3 regions of the Klebsiella sp. Sb-30 genome follow, and region 2 is predicted to be linked to each of the others. Evidence: predicted binding sites of a transcription regulator. Region 2 holds the regulator's gene; each other region holds the start of a gene.
What was found. Region 2 encodes LexA, which represses DNA repair genes until DNA is damaged. Its sites were predicted from a motif close to TNCTGTATGTACATACAGNA; they were not measured.
Positions count from the first base shown of each region.

Region 1: the regulator LexA is predicted to act here: its motif matches at 1,879-1,898, upstream of rmuC (DNA recombination protein RmuC).
Region 3: the regulator LexA is predicted to act here: its motif matches at 1,987-2,006, upstream of sbmC (DNA gyrase inhibitor SbmC).

Region 1 covers NZ_CM172749.1:5,152,178-5,156,446, reverse strand. Annotated here, with positions in the region: gene AC236I_RS24080 (dienelactone hydrolase family protein) at 1-774, opposite strand, end outside; gene udp (uridine phosphorylase) at 1,041-1,802, shown strand; gene rmuC (DNA recombination protein RmuC) at 1,942-3,390, shown strand; gene ubiE (bifunctional demethylmenaquinone methyltransferase/2-methoxy-6-polyprenyl-1,4-benzoquinol methylase UbiE) at 3,457-4,212, shown strand; gene ubiJ (ubiquinone biosynthesis protein UbiJ) at 4,226-4,269, shown strand, end outside.
Region 2 covers NZ_CM172749.1:5,044,334-5,048,602, forward strand. Annotated here, with positions in the region: gene zur (zinc uptake transcriptional repressor Zur) at 1-151, shown strand, start outside; gene AC236I_RS23575 (CsbD family protein) at 243-452, opposite strand; gene dinF (MATE family efflux transporter DinF) at 579-1,895, opposite strand; gene lexA (transcriptional repressor LexA) at 1,964-2,572, opposite strand; gene AC236I_RS23590 (diacylglycerol kinase) at 2,793-3,161, opposite strand; gene plsB (glycerol-3-phosphate 1-O-acyltransferase PlsB) at 3,291-4,269, shown strand, end outside.
Region 3 covers NZ_CM172749.1:1,786,002-1,790,270, reverse strand. Annotated here, with positions in the region: gene AC236I_RS08395 (DUF496 family protein) at 1-152, opposite strand, end outside; gene AC236I_RS08390 (FUSC family protein) at 321-1,379, opposite strand; gene sbmC (DNA gyrase inhibitor SbmC) at 1,492-1,965, opposite strand; gene dacD (serine-type D-Ala-D-Ala carboxypeptidase DacD) at 2,112-3,278, opposite strand; gene sbcB (exodeoxyribonuclease I) at 3,459-4,269, shown strand, end outside.

The sequences.
Region 1 (4,269 bases), 110 kb from region 2:
CATACGCTGCCAGCCGTCTTTGGCCGATTCTTCATGATAGCTGGCGCGATAATCGGCGTTAAAGGCGTGATCGGCTTCCGGGTAGACGATGATCTCCGCTTTGGCGTTGGCCGCGCGAAGCGCGTGACGCATGGTTTCCACCGTATCCTGCGGAATGCTGGCGTCTTTGCCACCGTACAACCCCAGCACCGGCGCGTTGAGATCAACGGCGATATCCACCGGATATTTCGCTGAGTTCAGGGTTTTCTGCCCGACCAGCTTCCCGTACCAGGCGACGGCGGCTTTCAGCTGCGGGTTATGGGCGGCATAAAGCCAGGTAATGCGTCCACCCCAGCAGAAGCCGGTGATCAGCAGACGATGAGCATCGCCTCCGTGGCGTGCGGCCCAGCTGGCGACATGGTCGAGGTCGGCCAGCACCTGCGCATCCGGCACTTTGCTGACCAGCTCCTGGAACAGGGTGGGGATATCGGTATAGTCATTCGGATCGCCCTGGCGGAAGTAGAGCTCTGGTGCGATAGCCAGATATCCCTCCTGCGCCAGACGGCGGCAAATGTCGCGGATATGTTCATGGACGCCGAAAATTTCCTGAACAACGATAACGACCGGCAGCAGGCCATCGGCGTTCTTCGGACGAGCATGATAGGCCGGCATGTTCTCTCCCTGAGTGGGGATCGACGTTTCGCCTGTGATGATGCTCTCCTCCGAGGTATGAACGGCGGTAGAAGCGTGCGGCGTGGCTGCAGGCGCAAAGCCAGGTTGCTTGGTTGTGGTCATGGTATTCTCCGTACCCTTATTTATTAGCGCATCGATAACTATAGACGCTATCGACCGGACGTTAACAAAGCACAGTGCCTGAAACAGGCTATCTTTTGTTCAGACACGATGAATATAACTTGTTAATGTGATGTTTATCACTTTTTGATGGAAAATCATTGCAATGATTTTTGTTCATGGTGATTTTTGTCACAAAACTAAGCGGGTAGCTTCTGTAAAGTACCGTTTTGCTTCTGCTGATAATTCGACCCACAGAGGAGTTTTTTATGTCTAAGTCTGATGTTTTTCATCTCGGCCTCACCAAAAACGATTTACAAGGGGCTACGCTGGCTATCGTCCCTGGCGATCCGGAGCGTGTGGAAAAGATCGCCGCGCTGATGGATAAGCCGGTCAAGCTGGCATCTCACCGCGAATTTACCTCCTGGCGTGCCGAACTGGATGGCAAGTCGGTCATTGTCTGCTCTACCGGTATCGGCGGCCCGTCAACGTCCATCGCCGTTGAAGAACTGGCGCAGCTGGGGATTCGTACCTTCCTGCGTATCGGCACCACCGGCGCTATCCAGCCACACATTAACGTCGGTGACGTGCTGGTTACCACCGCATCCGTACGTCTCGATGGCGCGAGTCTGCACTTTGCGCCGATGGAATACCCGGCCGTGGCTGACTTTGCCTGCACCACTGCGCTGGTTGAAGCGGCCAAATCGATCGGCGCGACCACCCATATCGGCGTGACCGCATCATCTGACACCTTCTACCCGGGCCAGGAGCGCTACGACACCTTCTCCGGTCGCGTGGTCAGCCGTTTTAAAGGTTCTATGGAAGAGTGGCAGTCAATGGGGGTCATGAACTACGAGATGGAGTCTGCGACTCTGCTGACCATGTGTGCCAGCCAGGGGCTGCGTGCCGGGATGGTTGCCGGGGTTATCGTCAACCGTACCCAGCAGGAAATTCCGAACGCGGAAACCATGAAGCAAACCGAAAGCCACGCGGTAAAAATCGTCGTCGAAGCGGCTCGCCGTCTGCTGTAATTCCTCGCCTCTCCACCCAGGGCCGGATCTTCCGGCCTTTCTTTTTTGCGCTGCGCCTCGCAGGAAATCTCTTTTAAACTGGACGTTTGTACAGCACAATTCTATTTTTGTGCCGTAAGTTGTTGCCGCAGGGGGCGTTGTGGATATCTCGATTGTGATAAGTGCCATCGTGGCGCTGGCCGTAGGGCTGGTCGCAGGGTGGCTGGCGACCAAAGCCAAAGCTGACCAAATTCGCGCCGACCTTATCGAGGAGCGCCGTGAACTGGATATCGAGCTCAGCGCCGCGCGCCAGCAGCTGGTGCAGGAGGCCCACTGGCGCGATGAATGTGAGTTGCTGAATAACGAACTGCGCAGCCTGCGTGATATCAATAGCTCTCTGGAGGCCGATCTCCGCGAAGTCACCACCCGCCTTGAATCTACCCGGATCCACGCCGAGGATAAAATCCGCCAGATGGTGAACAGCGAACAGCGTCTGAGCGAGCAGTTTGAAAACCTGGCAAACCGCATTTTCGAACACAGCAACCGGCGCGTCGATGAGCAGAACCGGCAGAGTTTACATGGCCTGCTGACGCCGCTGCGTGAACAGCTGGACGGTTTCCGCCGCCAGGTGCAGGACAGTTTTGGCCAGGAGGCGCGTGAGCGGCATACGCTGGCCCATGAGATCCGCAATCTGCAGCAGCTGAACGCGCAGATGGCGCAGGAGGCGTTGAACCTGACCCGGGCGTTGAAAGGGGATAACAAAACGCAGGGTAACTGGGGAGAGGTGGTGCTAACCCGCGTGCTGGAAGCTTCCGGGCTACGCGAAGGGTATGAATACCAGACCCAGGTCAGCATCGAAACAGAAGGTCGTTCGCGCATGCAGCCCGATGTCATCGTTCGCCTGCCGCAGGGGAAAGACGTGGTCATTGATGCCAAAATGACGCTGGTGGCCTACGAACGCTATTTCAATGCCGAAGATGACTACACCCGCGAGGCGGCGCTGCAGGAGCATATCGCCTCGGTGCGTAACCATATTCGCCTGCTCGGACGTAAAGATTATCAACAGCTGCCGGGCCTGCGCTCGCTCGACTATGTGCTGATGTTTATTCCCGTGGAGCCGGCTTTCCTGCTGGCTATCGACCGCCAGCCTGAACTTATCAGCGAAGCGCTGAAGAACAACATTATGCTGGTCAGTCCGACGACGCTGCTGGTGGCGCTGCGGACGATTGCCAATCTCTGGCGTTATGAACATCAAAGCCGCAATGCGCAGAAAATCGCTGAGCGCGCAGGTCGTCTGTACGACAAAATGCGACTGTTCGTTGATGATATGTCCGCCATCGGGCAGAGCCTGGATAAAGCCCAGGATAACTATCGCCAGGCGATGAAAAAGCTTGCTTCCGGGCGCGGAAATCTGCTGGTGCAGGCAGAAGCGTTCCGCGGTCTTGGCGTTGAAGTGAAGCGCGGGATTAATCCTGATTTAGTCGATCAGGCAACGGCTCAGGATGACGAATATCGTTCTGAAGAAGACGAAAAAGCGCTTGAAGATAACGAATTTACCTCCGATCCGGCCGATGAGACGATGTCCGGCGAGTCCTCTATGCCGCGTTGAACCGTATGGGAAATGCGCTGAATCTGTTACACTCGGCGAACATTTTCTTGATAAGCAGGCATTGAGATGGTTGAGGATTCACAAGAAACGACGCACTTTGGTTTTCAGACGGTAGCCAAAGAGCAGAAGGCGGACATGGTGGCACATGTATTCCATTCTGTGGCCGCAAAATATGATGTTATGAATGATCTGATGTCGTTCGGTATTCATCGTTTGTGGAAGCGTTTCACCATCGATTGCAGCGGCGTACGCCGTGGACAGACCGTTCTGGACCTGGCCGGCGGTACCGGCGACCTGACGGCGAAGTTCTCTCGCCTGGTGGGTGAAACGGGGCGCGTCATGCTGGCAGATATCAACGACTCTATGCTGAAAATGGGGCGCGAAAAGCTGCGCAACATCGGCATCGTCGGCAACGTTGAATACGTTCAGGCTAACGCAGAAGCGCTGCCGTTTGCCGACAACACTTTTGACTGCATCACGATTTCATTTGGCCTGCGTAACGTCACCGATAAAGAAAAGGCGCTGCGTTCAATGTATCGCGTCCTGAAGCCGGGCGGTCGTCTGCTGGTGCTCGAGTTCTCGAAACCGATTATTGAGCCGCTCAGCAAAGCCTATGATGCCTACTCCTTCCACGTGCTGCCGCGCGTAGGGGAACTGGTTGCCAAAGACGGTGAAAGCTATCGCTACCTGGCGGAATCTATTCGTATGCACCCGAATCAGGACACCCTGAAAGCCATGATGCAGGACGCCGGTTTCGAAAACGTCGACTACTACAACCTGACGGCTGGTATCGTTGCGTTGCACCGCGGTTATAAGTTCTGACAGGAGGGATCGCATGCCTTTCAAACCACTGGTTACCGCTGGCATTGAAACCGCCCT
Region 2 (4,269 bases):
TACGCTGGCGGCCAGAATGGGTTTTGCGCTACGCCACAATGTGATTGAAGCACACGGCCTGTGCGCGGGTTGTGTCGAGGTCGAAGCCTGTAGCACCCCGGGACACTGCCATCACGACCATACCATTCAGATTAAAAAGAAAGCCCGCTGAGGCTATCGCCGCAGCGGGAATCCAGGTTGCCGGTACCTCCATGTACCATCGGGCAGGCAATAACAAAGGGTTAATTCGTTAACACTCACCGCTACCAGCGGTGATCGTTTTTTCGTTCCCAGTCAGACACTTCTTTCTCCGCCTGATCTTTAGCGTATCCATAACGCTCCTGGATTTTCCCGACCAGCTGGTCACGCTTACCTTCAATGACGGTCATATCGTCATCGGTCAGCTTGCCCCATTTTTCTTTCGCTTTACCTTTCAACTGTTTCCAGTTACCGCCGATTTCGTCTTTGTTCATAATTCAATCCTCATCGTTCGGTGAGTTAACAGCCCGCTGTGTGCCGGACATAGTATTAACTATAGATAAGAATTCTGAGTTGAATTTATTATTCGGAATCTTTAACCAATTACATATCAAAAATCGCTACGAAAACCAGGTGCCACGCCGCCAGTGTCGCCGCCAGATGACCGCCAGCGACAGACCGCGCAGCGCGAGGAAGACCGCCAGCGCCAGCCATAGCGCGTGGTTGCCAAGGACCGGCAGCGTCAGCAGCGTCAGGGCAAACCCCGCCGCCGCCACCGCCATGCTGTTGCGCATCTCAGCCCCGCGCGTCGCGCCGATGAACATGCCATCCAGCAAATAACACCACACGCCAATCACCGGCAAAACGATCTGCCAGATCAGATAGCGATCGGCAAGCAGCTGAAGCGAGGGTAGCGAAGTCAACAGGGCGATAATCTGCTGCCCGGCTACGGCATAGGTTGCCGCAAAGGCCAGCGCCACCATTCCCGACTGGCGGCAGGCCGCCCGCCAGACATCAAGCAACTGGCTACCGTCACGCGCGCCGTACGCCTGTCCGGAGTGCGCTTCCACGGCATAAGCAAAACCATCCAGGGCATAGGCGGTGAAGGTCAACATGGTCATCAGGAGCGCGTTGACGGCAACGATCTCACCGCCAAGACGAGCGCCGAAAACGGTCACCGCACCAAAGCACAACTGAAGCAGCAGAGAGCGCAGCATGATATCGCGATTGAGCGCCAGCAAGCGGCGCACATCTCCGCGCCACGCGCGCTTGAGCAGGGCAAATGACACGCCGCGTAGCGCCAGCACGCGCCTTGCCATCAGCAGCCCGATGATAAAGGTGACATATTCGGCGGTGACCGTCGCCAGCGCGGCCCCCTGCACGTTCAGGTGCAGGCCCATCACCAGCCACAGATCGAGCACAATATTCAGCAGGTTGCCAACGATCAGCAAAATCACCGGCGCCCGGGCGTACTGTACGCCCAACAGCCAACCGAGCAGCACCAGGTTTGCCAGCGATGCCGGCGCACTCAGCCAGCGGATGTCGAGAAAGCGCCGCGCCTGCTCCAGCACCGCGTCATTGCCGCCAACAATATGCAACGCCAGATCGATAAGCGGGGTTCGGAAAATCACAATCAGCAGGCCGGCGCCTGTTGCCAGCCCCAGCGGCTGCACCAGTGCCCGCGCCAGGCGGAGAGGATCTTTGGCGCCAAAGGCCTGCGCCGTCAGTCCGGTGGTACTCATCCGCAGGAAAAGCAGCAGCATGAAGAGAAAACTGGTGGCCGTCGCGCCGACCGCGACACCGCCGAGGTAAACCGGGCTGTCGAGATGGCCAATCACGGCGGTATCCACCAGTCCCAGCAGCGGAACGGTGATATTGGAGAAAATCATGGGTAGCGCCAGGCGCCACAGGGCCTTATCAGCGGCGTTAAAGAACATGAGAAAGAGCCTGACCGGGAGGAGACAGCGCAGCATCATGCATCAGACGATGCTGCGTGGGGAAGGTGTTACAGCCACTCGCCGTTGCGAATCACGCCAACGGCCAGCCCTTCGATAGTGAAATTTTGTTCGCGTAGATTCACCACGATAGGGGAAAACTCGCTGTTTTCTGGCAGAAGTTCGACGATATTGCCCTGTTTTTTAAGACGCTTAACGGTGACCTCTTCGTCAATACGCGCCACGACAACCTGGCCGTTGCGTACATCCTGCGTTTTATGGACCGCCAGCAGATCGCCATCGAGAATACCGATATCTTTCATTGACATGCCGCTTACCCGCAGCAAAAAGTCGGCGTTCGGCTTGAACATCGCCGGATCGACCTGGAAGTGGCCTTCGATATGCTGCTGAGCCAGCAGCGGCTCACCGGCCGCCACGCGGCCAATCAACGGTAAACCCGGTTCTTCTTCCGTAAGCAGGCGAATCCCCCGGGAGGCGCCGGAGATAATCTCGATCGCGCCCTTACGCGCCAGCGCTTTCAGGTGTTCTTCCGCCGCGTTTGGGGAACGGAACCCCAAGCGCTGAGCAATTTCCGCACGCGTCGGCGGCATGCCCGTCTGGCTGATGTGATCCCGAATGAGATCAAACACCTCTTGCTGCCTGGTCGTTAACGCTTTCATCCCGCCCCCTGGGTGTATATACAGTTATGCTGTGAGTATATACAGCTAACGGTGATTTTGGAATCAAATTTCACACAAAAATCAGGAGATTCTTTCCATTTTGCGTCCCCGATAGCCCATTGCGCCAGGGGTGGTTGTCGCCAGCCGGGCAAAACCCATCGGGGGTCGGCCGATCGCCGGGAGGACATCGCCAGGCGGGGGCATCTCACAAAGTGGTCGCTCAGTGATAGCGGGCCCACAGCAAGAGGCCCCAGGTGATCAGCGCGATCACAATGGCCAGCAGCACCGCCGCAGAACCCATATCTTTCGCCCGACCGGACAGCTCATGATGTTCCGGGCCAATACGGTCCACCACCGCCTCAATCGCGCTATTAAGAATTTCGACTATCATCACTATCAGGACCGAGCCTATCAGCAGCACACGCGTGATGGCGTCAACGTCCAGCCAGCAGGCGATCGCGACAGCAACAATGGCGGCGATGCCTTCTTGACGAAATGCGGCCTCATTTATCCATGCCGCACGGAACCCTTTCCAGGAATAACCTGCCGCTTTAATGATTCGGGTTAACCCAGTGGTATTATTGGCCATCAAAAGAACCTTTTTATGTAAATGACGTCAATGAGTGTACGCGTTTGCCGCGTGGCAACGGAAATTTTGCGCGCTTTCTGTTATTCTTGCCGCGCATTTGCATGATTAACCAGAGGCTTCACATCGTTTATGTCCGGCTGGCAACGAATTTACTATAAATTACTGAATTTACCATTACGGGTGCTGGTAAAAAGCAAGTCTATTCCCGCAGAACCTGCTCAGGAATTAGGGCTGGATACCTCGCGTCCGATCATGTACGTCCTGCCTTATAATTCCAAGGCGGACCTGCTGACCCTGCGCGCCCAGTGCCTGGAGCACGATTTACCCGATCCGCTTGAACCGCTGGAAATCGATGGCGCGCTGCTGCCGCGCTACGTATTTATCCACGGTGGCCCGCGCGTCTTTACCTACTACGCGCCGAAAGAAGAGTCGATTAAGCTGTTCCACGACTACCTGGATCTGCACCGCAACCATCCTGACCTGGACGTGCAAATGGTGCCAGTCTCGGTGATGTTTGGTCGTGCGCCAGGGCGCGAAAAAGGCGAAGTAAACCCGCCGCTGCGCATGCTGAATGGCATTCAGAAGTTCTTCGCCGTTCTGTGGCTGGGCCGCGACAGCTTTGTCCGTTTCTCGCCGCCGGTTTCTCTGCGCAGAATGGCCACCGAACACGGCACCGATAAAATTATCGCCCAGAAGCTGGCCCGCGTCGCGCGTATGCACTTCGCCCGCCAACGTCTGGCCGCCGTCGGCCCACGTCTGCCGGCACGTCAGGATCTGTTCAATAAGCTGCTGGCCTCCAAAGCCATCGCCCGCGCGGTGGAAGATGAAGCGCGCAGCAAGAAAATTTCCCATGAGAAGGCGCAGCAAAACGCCATCGCGCTGATGGAAGAGATCGCCGCGAATTTCTCTTATGAGATGATTCGCCTGACCGACCGCGTTCTCGGTTTTACCTGGAACCGTCTCTATCAGGGGATCAACGTCCACAACGCCGAGCGCGTACGTCAGCTGGCCCATGAAGGGCACGAAATTGTGTACGTACCGTGCCATCGTAGCCATATGGACTATCTGCTGCTCTCCTACGTGCTGTATCACCAGGGGCTGGTGCCGC
Region 3 (4,269 bases), 2.1 Mb from region 2:
TAGTCACTGAGGTTGTCCAGCAGCAGTACGCGCTTCTGGTTATCACGGATCTTTTTCTCAACGTCCTGAATTTCACGCTGCAATTTGTTCTTACGACGATACAGACGAACAAACTCCAGTACGTCCTGGAAAGAAGGCTTAGTTGTTTCCATTTTTACACCCCTAATATTTGAGATTCGGATTCGCTAAAGCGACTGCTATATAGGGCTAACATAACTGTTAGCAGCCGCGGATGACAATGTTTTTTCCTTTACGTTTATCATAACCCTAAATGCTGCTGAATCGAAGCAACCTGTGGGCAAATTGCGCGCATCTGGTTTTTATTTACGCAAAGCCCGGCAGATTAAATTCGACAGCAGTTCAAGCTGGCGCGCCAGTTCTATCGTCAGCCAGACGTAGCCGTGGATCGGGGTTTCCGCCAGGCTATCTCCCTGATGTTCTTTCATTAGTTCGCGCAGTTCGGCGACGATATCATTGAGTTTTTCCGTGTTGGCGCGAATCGGCTGCGGATTACCTTCATACAGCGCATGCGCAATCGTCAGCAGCGTTTGCTGGGTCATCTGCTGGGTCTCGCGCAGCGTGTGGGCGTTCAGCATCACAAAATGGCCGGGACGCGAGCTCCAGTATGCATTGATCTGCAGTTCCAGCATGCAGACCAGGTTACGACTCACGGTTTGAATAGCTTCAAAGATGGCTTTCTGGATATGGGTTTCTTTACTCGCCGGGGTAATCAGCCCGCGCATCTTCACCACATCGTTAAGCACTTTTTGCAGATGTTTTTCCAGCCGCGGTCTTTCCACCAGATTGGGGGAGAATCCGGCCTGATAAAGACGGTTGAAGGCGGTGACGTAATTTGCCATCTGGATTCGCCAGTGCAGGAACGCCCGCTGCGGCCAGATGCCGGTGAACAGCATGGCCAGCAGGGAACCAAAGATAACATCGCCGCTTCGCCATAGCGCGGTGTGCATATCCCCTGGCGGCGCGCCCACCACCACCGCCAGCGTAATGCCGATGAGCAGCGCCTGATACGGTTTTTTCCCTAACGCCAGCCAGCCGCAGAGGAACATCGCCACCGCGCACCACAGCACCATGACGGGTAAGGAGATAAGCTCAAGCTTTAACGCCACCAGCCCGAGCGCCGAGCCCAGGATAGTGCCGCCGATACGCTCAAAGGCGCGCGGCACCACGTTGCCCCAGAACGAAATCGGCCCCATCACCACCACCAGAGTGATCAGAGGCCACGTCCCTTCCGGTACATTCAGCAAACGAACCAGCAAAAAGGTAAGGACAAAGGCCAGAGCAATTCGAATACCATGCACCACGCGATAGTGGCGATACAGACGGATTTCGAAAGGCTTAAGTGATTTATCAGCGCGCACAGACCTCTCCAGCAAGCAAACGGCGGCAGGAAGCAAAGGCCAATTGTAACTGCTTTTTCAATGTAAGCAGTACGCTAATGTAAAAAACCTTGTCCACTGCAGGGGTAAGCGCTTATTTCGCCACCCGTTCCACCGCGACATACATTTCGATGTCCCAGTAACCGTCCTGATTGCCGTCGTTGAGATAGACCTCAAAACAGGGTTTTTCCGCCAGCCGATACGCCTTGCTCTGCACCAGGCTATTGAAGAACGCCAGCCACGGCGTCGAGAAGTCGTGATTTTCCACCCGCGCGCTGGCGACTGCATACTCTCCCCCGGCAATCTCAGTGAGAATAACCCCTTCGCTATTGGGCGGAATGACGAAATCGTCTGCTACGGTGACCACCGTATCGCAGCGCAGCTTCTCCGGTGGAACCTGATCGGGATTGTCATAGTAAACGGCCACCCACTCCTGTGCCGGAATCTGACGGCCGCTGACCCACGCCATAAGCTGCTCAAAACCCTGTTTAACGGTCTGCTCCCAGGGCCCCACCATATGAAAACCGGCAATGGTTCGTTTGCCGACGGACTTCACGCTGTAGTTCATATTGCCTCCACCAGTGATAACGACTGTATAAATGTACATATACTGTAGCCAGGTGATGCACATCAGTATGTGCGCTGATTCACAGAGTGGCCAATGAAGGGGGGCGAAAAATGAGCAAAAAAAACGCCCCGTGCGGGGCGTTGCGGTTACAGCGCGTGATGCAGATAATCGCTCATCCGCGAGAACACCCCGCCCTTGCCGACGCTTTCCAGCGTCACCAGCGGCCAGTGAGCGACCACTTTGTCGCCGTCATAGAGTGAGATTTCCCCGACCCGTTGATTTGCGGCAATTGGCGCCTCAAGATCTTTTTTATCCAGCACATATTTGGCTTTAATACGCGGCACTTCCGACTTCGGCAGCGCCAGCCAGAAATCCTGATCGGTGCCCAGCTGGATTTGTTCTTTATCACCGTACCAGATACGTTCGCTGCCGACCTTTTTGCCCTTTTGCAGCACCTGAACGGTGTCGAAATTTTGCTGGCCCCAGTGCAGCAGTTTTGCCGCCTGCTGTTCGCGCCCTTTCGGGCTATCGGCCCCCATCACTACGGCAATCAGGCGCCGCTGGCCGTCCACCGCGGAGGCAATCAGGTTAAAGCCGGCGCCGGAGGTATGCCCGGTCTTTAATCCATCAACATTCATGGTCTTATCCCATAGCAGCCCGTTCCGGTTCTGCTGGGTGATCCCGTTCCACGTCAGGCTTTTTTGGCTGTACATGTGATAAACGTCGGGCTCGCCGTGAATGATCGCCCGCGACAGCACCGCAAGATCGTACGCCGAGCTGTGTTGACCCGGCGCATCCAGGCCATGCACGGTTTCAAAGTGGGTATCCTGCAGATGCAGTTTTTTTACGTACTCATTCATCATGGCCACGAACTGCGGCTGGCCGCCTGCGACATAATCAGCCAGCGCCACGCAGGCATCATTGCCGGAGTCGACGATGAGGCCGCGGCTTAAATCCCGGACGCTGACCCGATCGCCGGCCTTAAGGAACATCAACGACGAGCCGTCAAAGACAGGGTTGCCTTTCGCCCAGGCGTCGCGGCCGACGGTCACAATATCGTCAAAGGAGATACGATGACTGTCGATGGCGCGATCGACGACGTATCCGGTCATGAGTTTGGTCAGGCTGGCAGGGTTGCGCTGCTGGTGTTCATTACCCGCAGTCAGGATCTGCCCGGTCGTGTAATCCATCAGTACCCAGGAGCCCGCCTGAATGGACGGTGGCGGCACGGTGACGGGGAAATCATTGGCAGCAAATGCGCAAGAAACGCTCGAAGCGAGCAAAGTTACAGCAATAAAAAAACGGCCTTTCAACGGCATATCCTCTAAATTGACAGATTCGCCGTCCTTTTTACGGAAGTTCTCCTTTCAAATCAGGGTTTAATTGCAAGAAAATATGACACGGCAAAAGCGCCGCGCAGCCAACGCCCTTCTGATGCCCAGGTAAATCGTTTACCATAACGGGTGCCAGCCACCATGGAAAATGAACAGATTATGCAAGATAGCGCCAACCAGCCCGGATTTTTATTCCACGATTACGAAACCTTCGGTACCCACCCTGCGCTCGATCGGCCGGCCCAGTTCGCCGCCATTCGCACCGATGCCGAACTGAATATCATCGGTGAGCCGGAGGTTTTCTACTGCAAACTGGCCGACGACTATCTGCCGCAGCCGCAGGCGGTGATGATAACCGGGATCACCCCGCAGGAAGCGAACGCCAAAGGCGATAATGAAGCCGCCTTTGCCCGCCGGATTCACGATCTGTTCACGGTGCCGAAAACCTGCATCGTCGGCTATAACAACGTGCGCTTCGATGATGAGGTCAGCCGGAATATTTTCTATCGTAACTTTTACGATCCCTACGCCTGGAGCTGGCAGCACGACAACTCTCGCTGGGATCTGCTGGATGTGATGCGCGCCTGTTACGCCCTGCGCCCGGAAGGGATCAACTGGCCGGAGAACGACGACGGACTGCCAAGCTTTCGCCTTGAGCATCTGACTGTCGCTAATGATATTGAACACAGCAACGCCCACGACGCGATGGCCGACGTTTACGCCACCATCGCCATGGCAAAACTGGTCAAAGCCCGGCAACCGCGTCTGTTTGACTATCTCTATAGTCATCGCAACAAGCGCAAGCTGGCGACGCTGATCGACGTTCCGCAAATGAAGCCGCTGGTCCATGTTTCCGGCATGTTCGGCGCGGCGCGCGGCAACACCAGCCTGGTGGCACCGCTGGCCTGGCATCCGGATAACCGCAATGCGGTGATCATGGTCGATCTGGCCGGCGATATGACGCCGCTGC